Regions from separate parts of the Planococcus alpniumensis genome, predicted to be linked through region 1. Evidence: riboswitches for the same ligand, from Rfam matches in the RefSeq annotation. Region 1 holds a riboswitch; the other holds the start of a gene.
The links. Region 1 has a riboswitch for cyclic di-AMP ahead of G3255_RS16310 (potassium channel family protein). Riboswitches for the same ligand answer to the same signal wherever they lie in the genome.
Positions count from the first base shown of each region.

Region 2: linked by a shared signal. The riboswitch ahead of G3255_RS17570 (hypothetical protein) and the one ahead of G3255_RS16310 (potassium channel family protein) in region 1 are both predicted to bind cyclic di-AMP.

Region 1 is NZ_JAAMTH010000001.1:3,219,715-3,223,956, reverse strand. It holds gene G3255_RS16320 (TetR/AcrR family transcriptional regulator) at 8-562, shown strand; gene G3255_RS16315 (TrkH family potassium uptake protein) at 668-1,999, opposite strand; gene G3255_RS16310 (potassium channel family protein) at 2,001-2,666, opposite strand; cyclic di-AMP (ydaO/yuaA leader) riboswitch at 2,739-2,887, opposite strand; gene G3255_RS16305 (sigma-70 family RNA polymerase sigma factor) at 3,081-3,611, shown strand; gene G3255_RS16300 (anti-sigma factor) at 3,595-4,242, shown strand, end outside.
Region 2 is NZ_JAAMTH010000001.1:3,459,305-3,463,546, reverse strand. It holds gene G3255_RS17580 (PadR family transcriptional regulator) at 1-371, opposite strand, end outside; gene G3255_RS17575 (Na-translocating system protein MpsC family protein) at 724-1,092, opposite strand; cyclic di-AMP (ydaO/yuaA leader) riboswitch at 1,386-1,527, shown strand; gene G3255_RS17570 (hypothetical protein) at 1,952-2,356, shown strand; gene G3255_RS20430 (potassium-transporting ATPase subunit F) at 2,479-2,556, shown strand; gene kdpA (potassium-transporting ATPase subunit KdpA) at 2,591-4,242, shown strand, end outside.

The DNA.
Region 1 (4,242 bases):
AACTAAGATGAACAAGAGCTCAGCGATTACAACCCAGACAAAACAAAATCTCATGGATGCTTTTTGGGAAATCTACTGCATGAAACGAATTGAGAAAATCACTGTGAAGGAAGTGACCGTCAAAGCAGGATATAATCGCTCCACCTTTTATGAATATTTTACTGACGTCTATGATGTATTGGAGCAGCTGGAAAACAGCTTAATCTCGAAGCTGCAGGAACTTCCTGTTCAGCAATTGTCCACTGCGGGTTCTACTTTTCCGTTCGAATCTTTAGTCACGGTATATATGCAACATAGCAAGTATCTCGCAGTATTGTTGGGAGACCATGGAGACCCAGCTTTCCAAGCTAAAACCAAGCGCAGTATGAAGCCTTTAATGAAAGAGGCGATGTTAGGACAAGGCGCAAAAGATGATTTTGAATTAGACTACACACTGGAATATGCATTGTCTGCAATGATAGGGGTATTGAGTTATTGGTTTAACCAAAAAGATGCACCGCCACTTGAAGAGTTGATGGAGTTATTGGCTCGGCTTTCAAGTGAAGGGGTCATGAAAAATTAGTGGCCGCTGTTATAAGATTATGTTGTTGGGACGTAAACTTGAAGTTTAGGCATATGAAAAAGCAGCATCCTAAGGTATGGATGCTGCTTTTAATATGGATAAAAATCAACCTGTAAAAATATCGCCTTTCGGATGGCTGATTTGTTCCCGGTGCTGGCGGGCCAATGCAAATGCCAGCGTCACAGGACCGACTCGGCCGATGAACATCAGTATCATAATGACGAATTTGCCGATGGTCGAAAGCTCTCCGGTCAAGCCCATCGACAGCCCAACTGTCCCGAAAGCAGAGAACGCTTCAAAAATAATCCATTCGAATGGCGCCTGCTCTGTATAAGACAGAATGAGAATGCCGGCGAAAACAGCGGACATGCTAATGAACACAATCGCCAGAGATCGTTCCAGCAAGTGGGAAGGGATCGCCCGGTTGAAAATGACCGCTTCTTTTTTCCCTTTCAAATAAGAAGCAGTCACTAAAATAATGACTAAGAAAGTCGTAAGCTTGATACCGCTCCCGGTCGAGGCACTGCCCGCCCCGATGAACATCAGCAGCGAGATTAGCACGATCGAGCCGGTCTCCATGCTGCCGATGTCGATGGAATTGAATCCTGCAGTACGTGGGGTAACCGCTTGAAAATACGAAGCCCATAGTTTATCGCCAAGCGGCAGCGCGCCGATGGTTTCCATATTGCCGTACTCAGAAACGAATAAAAACAGCATTGCGATCAGATTCACGGCTAAGGTCCCCGTCAGCATGACTTTGGAATGGAGGGACAATTGCTTAAAGTTTCTCGTTTTCCACAAATCATACAAGACGGTAAAGCCGATCCCGCCTGAAATGAACAAGAGGGTGATCAGGATATTGACTGTTGGGTCGCCGACATAGGCACTTAGGCTGTCATCCCATAGAGAGAATCCTGCATTATTGAATGCGGAAACAGCGTGGAAAGCGCTGGTGAAAAGCCCGTATGTCCAGCCGTATTCCGGAACCCAACGAACCGCTAAAATCGCAGTGGCCAATAACTCAATGCCGAATGCGAAAAACAGCAGAACCTGCACGAGGCGGATCATGCCGCCAAGTGAATACTGGTTGAACGACTGCTGGATCAAAATCCGTCCCCGCAGGCCAATTTTTTTGCCCAGCAGCAAAACGACCAAAATGGCGAAGGTCATGAGGCCGAGCCCGCCGATCTGCATGAGGACCATGATGACGGATTGCCCGAACACCGTGAAATCATTGCCGGTACTGACAACGACCAGCCCGGTCACCGTTGTCGCAGACGTAGCGGTGAACAACGCATCAATCCATGAAATCGGCTCAACTGTGGAGATCGGCAAATACAACAAGATGGTGCCAAATAAAATCGCCACCAGGAAGATCATCGTTAGAATTTGAGGCGGTGATATTTTAATTTTTTTAAATAAGGTGGATCGTTTCATTTTATAAACCTGCCCGGTCGAATTGGTGGATATCTTTCTTTGTTCCAAGCACCGTCAAAACATCTCCTGCCTGCAAGATGTCATCTGGCAACGGGGAAACATTCAATTTCTCCCCACGTTTAATGGCGAGGACGGTCACGCCGAATTTCAAGCGGATCTTCAGATCATGCAGAGACTTCCGGTTAACTTTCGGCGTGGCCATTAATTCGGTAATGCTATAGTCTGCAGAAAGGTCGATCGAATCGATGATTTTTTGAGACCCTAGATGTTCAGCCATTTTTTTGCCCATTTCAATCTCCGGTTGAACGACTTGCTCCACGCCGATCTTCATCAACACTTTCTGGTGGTAATGGTTTTGGGCTTTAACGTACACTTTAGGAATTTGCAGATCCTTCAAAACGAGTGTCGTCAGGATGCTCGATTGGATATCTTCGCCGATTGCAACGATAACATTTTCATAATTGGTAATGCCCGATTGCTTCAGAGCTGACTCGTTGGTCGAGTCCAATTGAAGTGCGTGGGAAGAAAACGCCGCGAACTCCACTACTTTTTTCTCGTCGCGGTCTATTGCCAGTACATCGTGACCCATTTGATGCAGTTCTTTGCAAATGCTGCCCCCGAATCTTCCTAATCCGATCACTGCGAACTGCTTCTTGTTCCATCTCATTTCTCTTCCACTCTTTTCCCTTAAATTTGAACACAAAAAAACCATTTCAAAGAAACGGTCTGAGATAGACCTTTTCTCTCTTTGCTACGCTTACGAGGTTAGCTGTCGGATTAGGGATGGAGAGTACCCCTTCTTCAAAATGAAGATTCACCCCGAGATCAAGTGGCGATCGAATTGGTTCCCCCGCACAGAAATTCATTCTGTCTCAGCGATATAAAAGGTGGATTCTGTTGTACAAGCTAAAATATACGCCTCTATCTGGAAAAGTCAACACAATTTTGTGTACCGAAATAAAATAATTTTATCCAGTTACAGGAAGAGTGATGGAATTCTTTTTACAAATTATTTCAGGAAAACTGTAACATTAATGAAAGGTAAACGTGTAAACAGTAGAAGTCGATAAAGGGGGAGAAGATGAAAAACCAGCAGCTGGAACAGCTTTTTAAACTGTATTCAAAACCCCTTTATTATTTTCTTTGGAAGTTATCAGGTTCTTCCCATCTGGCCGAAGATCTGACCCAAGAAACATTTGTCAGGGCAACTATCTCACTTCATACCTATCAAGGAGAACAAGCGCGGGCGTGGCTTTTCAAGGTGGCGCGTAATATTTATATTGATGAATGGCGCAAACGCAAGAGAAGGGAAAGCATTCCGTTCATAAATAGATTCAAGCCGGCTGAAGAAATGATCAGCCCATACGGATTGCCGGAAGATACAGCTTTGGCGCAAGAGCAACGGGACGACTTGAATATGCTGTTCGATTATTTGCCGGAACATTACCGGACGATTCTTTATTTGAGAGAAGTGGCAGAATTTAGTTATTCTGAAATAGTAAATGCGATGGATTTATCAGTAGAACAAGTAAAGGTCACATTGTACCGGTCACGAAAAAAACTGGAGACCATTGCACAACAGAAAGGGTGGCACGATGACAGAATGGAATGAAGCCTTGGAAAAGAAAATACTAAAGAAATCCCGTTTTGTGTTAACGGTGCGGATTCTCCGTATATTAATGATTGGAGTGCTAATCTACGGTGCTTATATGATCGCTTTAGCATTTATTACCGACGGGATGCAAGTGGCAGAGGAGAATGATTATTATACGAAGCTCGCATTGGATTGGACGGTGCCCAATGTCCGCGGGGCATTTGGGTTCGAAGAAGAAGAAGTTTCTCCCTTAGGCACCAGTGCATTTTCCTATCCTTTGGTCAGGACAGTGGGCAAGAAGGAAATGGTTGTAGGGCAAGCGCAAGTGACGAAGCGCTTAGCAAACAGCCTATCGTCTATCGAGTACCAAACCCCTTCGAGGGATGAACTCGATCGTTTTTTCTTTTTCTATCCGGAAGACCCGCGCAACGGCAATTCACTGAAAGCTTACGGCCAGCCCGACGTTTGGGGCACATTGGACAAGCTGCACGAAGGCACCGTGGCGGAATTAGCCTTTTCAACAGATCGCTTCATGACACCTGAAGAGTTGATCGCGCAATTGGAACCTTATGATATCGACGTTTTGTGGATGCCGCTGCATACGGGTGAATTTGAAACGTTCACGCCAGGCAGTTGGGGAGGCGGCGGT
Region 2 (4,242 bases), 240 kb from region 1:
TGATACTCCTCAAGGAGGGAAACAGTGCGCTCAGGAGATTGGTGGGAGCCAAAAAATAATTTCAGCAACACTTCGTTGCGCTCAGCTGGAACTTGATCGATGGGTTGCTCGATCCAATTTTTCAATGTCGCCAAGCCTTTTTCGGTGAGGAAATACTCGTTTTTATCCGCTCGGCCCGACGTAGAGGCGCTTTTTACTTCCGCCAAGCCATCTTCGACAAGCAGCTTGAGCGTAGGATAGATTTGGCCGTAGCTGATTTTCCAAAAATGATTCAAGCTTTGATCCATGAATTGTTTGATGGAGTAGCCCGAAGTGCAGTCTGTCGTCAAGATGCCCAATATGGCGTAGGTTGTATTATTGTATGATTTCACTTTTTCACACCTATCTAAAAGATATATATCATTTATATATATATTAATCTTATTTTATAGAGAACGCAAGACATTTGACTGAATTAAAAGATAATTTAATTTTAAGTATGTTGAAACGTAAACGATTAAAAGGCTGCGAAGGATTAAAATTTCGCAACCTTAGAGAATTTTATCAAACTGGGGATTTTAAAAGAACTTGATAAGAGAAGCACAAAACCGAAAAAAACCTCTTAGTTAATACCGAATTTTTAACGGATCGATAAAGCGGGCCACAGTTTTGAATAGCTTCAAAAACAAGAATATACTTTGCTATTGCGTTTTTGTACTCGTCATTAATATTTATGCCTTTATCTTAATTTAATTCTTTTTCCAAGTCCCTATCGACGATAAATACTTCGATTCTTTCACCGATTTTCGTGCTGATATCACTATGGCTTGAATGAACACGGGCGCCTGTACACTTTTCCACGATGTTTTCGTAATTGGTGCTATACATCTCTCTTAATAGCTGCCTCATTTTTTTAACAAGCTTTCTGCCGTCATTATTTTCCACAAGGTGTTTTTCCTCAACCGTTAATACGCCTTTAAAACGGGTGATCACCATATCTTCAACAATATACGTTCTGGCTTCCTGCGGTCCGCGTCCAATAAGTTCACGCTGGAACTTAATAAAGGCTTCGCTAATCTCTGATTCTAGTTTTCTTTTTTTCGAAACTGGCATGTGGTCGTCTCCCAAAAATAATTTTATAATTTCGAGAACAATCGTATGTCCTTTCTCAGGCGTTGTCAATATCTATTTTTGGATTAAAATGGAATCCGATAAAAGACAATGAAAGCAAAGTCAGGAAGGAATATGCAGCAATTATATTGGGCCTAGTGAAAAGACACTGAGACAAATTTGGGGAATCACTTGTCAATCACCATATGTAATTGCCTGTTTTTCAGACGATAAAAAAATATTTTAAAAAGCTCTTGCATAATAATCCCCAGTAGGAGTAATATAATCTCGTAAACAAAATATCTCGGCCAAATCCCGTCAAACGGGAACGGAGGACCCAATCTTTTGGGGTTAATTCTACGCATGTAGAAAGGATGAGAGCAACTCTTTCGCCATCCTACCCGTCAGCTAACTTCGTCGGCTAAAGCGAAGGAGGTCTAAGACCACCTTTATTCAGGAGGCTTTTTTTTTGAGGCATTTTTATAATGCCCTCATAAAAAGCAACTTGAAATCATTGTAGGTCTTTTTATTGTGCCTATTTGAAAAAGTCAATCTTGGAAGACAGAATGCAAAGGAAGCAACAGTTGTTGCTTGCTGGGTGTTAAGTAGACCAATGAGTACTTTTTTTCCAAAAACTGTTGATAACACAAGTCAGCGGTGATTAAGCATAGATCTATGCTTAATCACCGCGTCACAAAACTTGTCTTATGAACTTGGGGAAAAAGTGAGCATTGGTCTATTTTTTTGTGCTTAGATTCTGAATTCCCGACCGGGTTCCTGGATAGGAGCATAAAAAACTAGTGGGTTGGGTTTTCCAGCCGAAACCGGGTTGAAGAAGAATTCGAAAGGAGGAAGCCTTTAAGTGGGAGGGGCAATCAAGAATGAACGCTTACGCTGCTTAATCTGTGTGCCAAGTTTAGATGAACTCGGCTATTTGGAAAATGTGTTAAGTGAATCTGCAAATCTTATTTTTATGGTGACAAATCAACGAGTCCAATGGGCCCTGGCCAAGTTGGGGTTTGAAAATATCCACTTCCTGCAAGCTAATGAGGAACTTATTGAAATGCCGCCTGTTGATCGGGTCATTGTCCTGGAAAGTGACTTGACCACCACCCATTTTTTGATAAAAGTCTCATTATCCAGCGTCAAAGCGCCATTATTGGTCGTCGCACGCAATAAGAGCATACCGGAACAATTATATACCTTGTTGGGCGCAAAAATAGTGCTGCACTCGAATACTCAAAATATACGGTTTTTATTAAATTAAACGGAGGTTGAGAAGATGTTGGATTTCATTATGCTGAGCTTGTTTATTATTTTGCCGCTGTCGATGGTGGCGTTGACGAATTGGTCTTCGTCGGTAGTGAGCAAGGAGAGTGAAGGCTCTTGATGAGTTTGCTGTTGATTACGGTCGCCGCAGTTTCAATTTATTTATTGTATGTGTTAATAAATCCAGAAAAATTTTAAAAGATGAAAAAGACGGAGGGAAATCAACGTGGGAATAACCATTATCTCAATCATCGCTACACTTTTGGCGGTTTTAATCCTTGCCAAACCAATGGGAATTTACTTAGCGAAAGCTTTTGATTATAACGCAACTGGATTAGATAAAATTTATGGGCCATTCGAAAAGCTATTGTTTAAAGTTGGCGGAATAAAGAAAGAGCAGCAAAGCTGGAAACAATACGCTTTATCGCTGATCTTAGCAAACGGTTTTATGATTATACTTGTTTATTTCGTATTCAGACTGCAAGGAGTTCTTCCGTTGAATCCAAGCGGCAATCCCGGCATGGAGCCAACGCTTGCCTTTAATACCGCGATTAGTTTTATGACAAATACCAATCTGCAGCATTACAGCGGTGAAAGTGGATTATCGTATTTAGGCCAGATGATCGGCATATTGTTCATGATGTTTGCAGCTCCTGGTACTGCACTTGCAGTGGTGATCACTTTTATCAGGGGCTTGTCGGGAAATCGAATCGGCAATTTCTATGTAGATTTGATCCGTGCCATTACACGAGTCCTGTTGCCGATTTCGTTTGTGACAGCATTTTTCTTTATCGCACAAGGTGTTCCACAAACATTCGAACCTTCAGCAACCGCCACAACTATTGAAGGAGCGGAACAAAGCATTGCAAGAGGACCGGTGGCAGCCTTCTTATCTATTAAAGAACTGGGCAATAACGGGGGTGGTTTCTTCGGCGTCAATTCGGCCCACCCGTTAGAAAATCCGACAGCTTTAAGTAATCTTCTCCAAATCATTTTAATGTTCCTTATAACAACGGCGACCCCGTTCACTTATGGGCGAATGGTCGGCAATAAGAAGCAGGGGCGGGTATTATTTGCTGCTATGGCCATGATGTTCGTTGCCTTTCTAACTATCGGATTGACTTATGAATACCAAGGCAACCAGGCGTTAAATGAATTGGGAATTCAGCAGGATCAAGGAAGCATGGAAGGCAAAGAAGTGCGGTTTGGCACCGGTCAATCCATGCTGTATGCCATGGTCACAACGGCGAGCGAAACAGGGGCCGTCAACACGATGCACGATACCCTCACACCGATCGGCGGACTGCTGACATTGTCCAATATGCTATTGAACACTATTTTTGGAGGCATAGGAGCTGGGTTCATTAACGTGATCATGTACGCAATGATTGCCGTTTTCCTTTGCGGATTGATGGTCGGGCGAACTCCGGAGTTTCTGGGCAAGAAGCTTGAGGCAAAAGAAATGAAACTGATTGCGGTGACTTTATTAATTCCACCGTTTTTAATTCTTGGATTCTCTGCTTTGGCTTTGTACACTCCATTTGGCAACGAGGCGATTTCAAATCCGGGATTCCATGGCATTAGCCAGATTTTATATGAATATACCTCTTCCGCTGCCAATAACGGTTCAGGGTTCGAGGGACTGGGGGATGCAACGCCATTTTGGAATATAACAACTGGGATTGTCATGTACATCGGCCGATTCTTCGGCTTGATTACAATGTTGGCTGTGGCAGGCGCACTAGCGTCCAAAAAGCTTATCCCGGAAACCTCAGGGACATTTAGAACTGATTCTTCATTATTTGGCGTCATTTTAGTGGGCACTATCTTTATTGTTGGCGCTTTAACGTTTTTCCCGACGATGGTATTAGGGCCAGTAGCAGA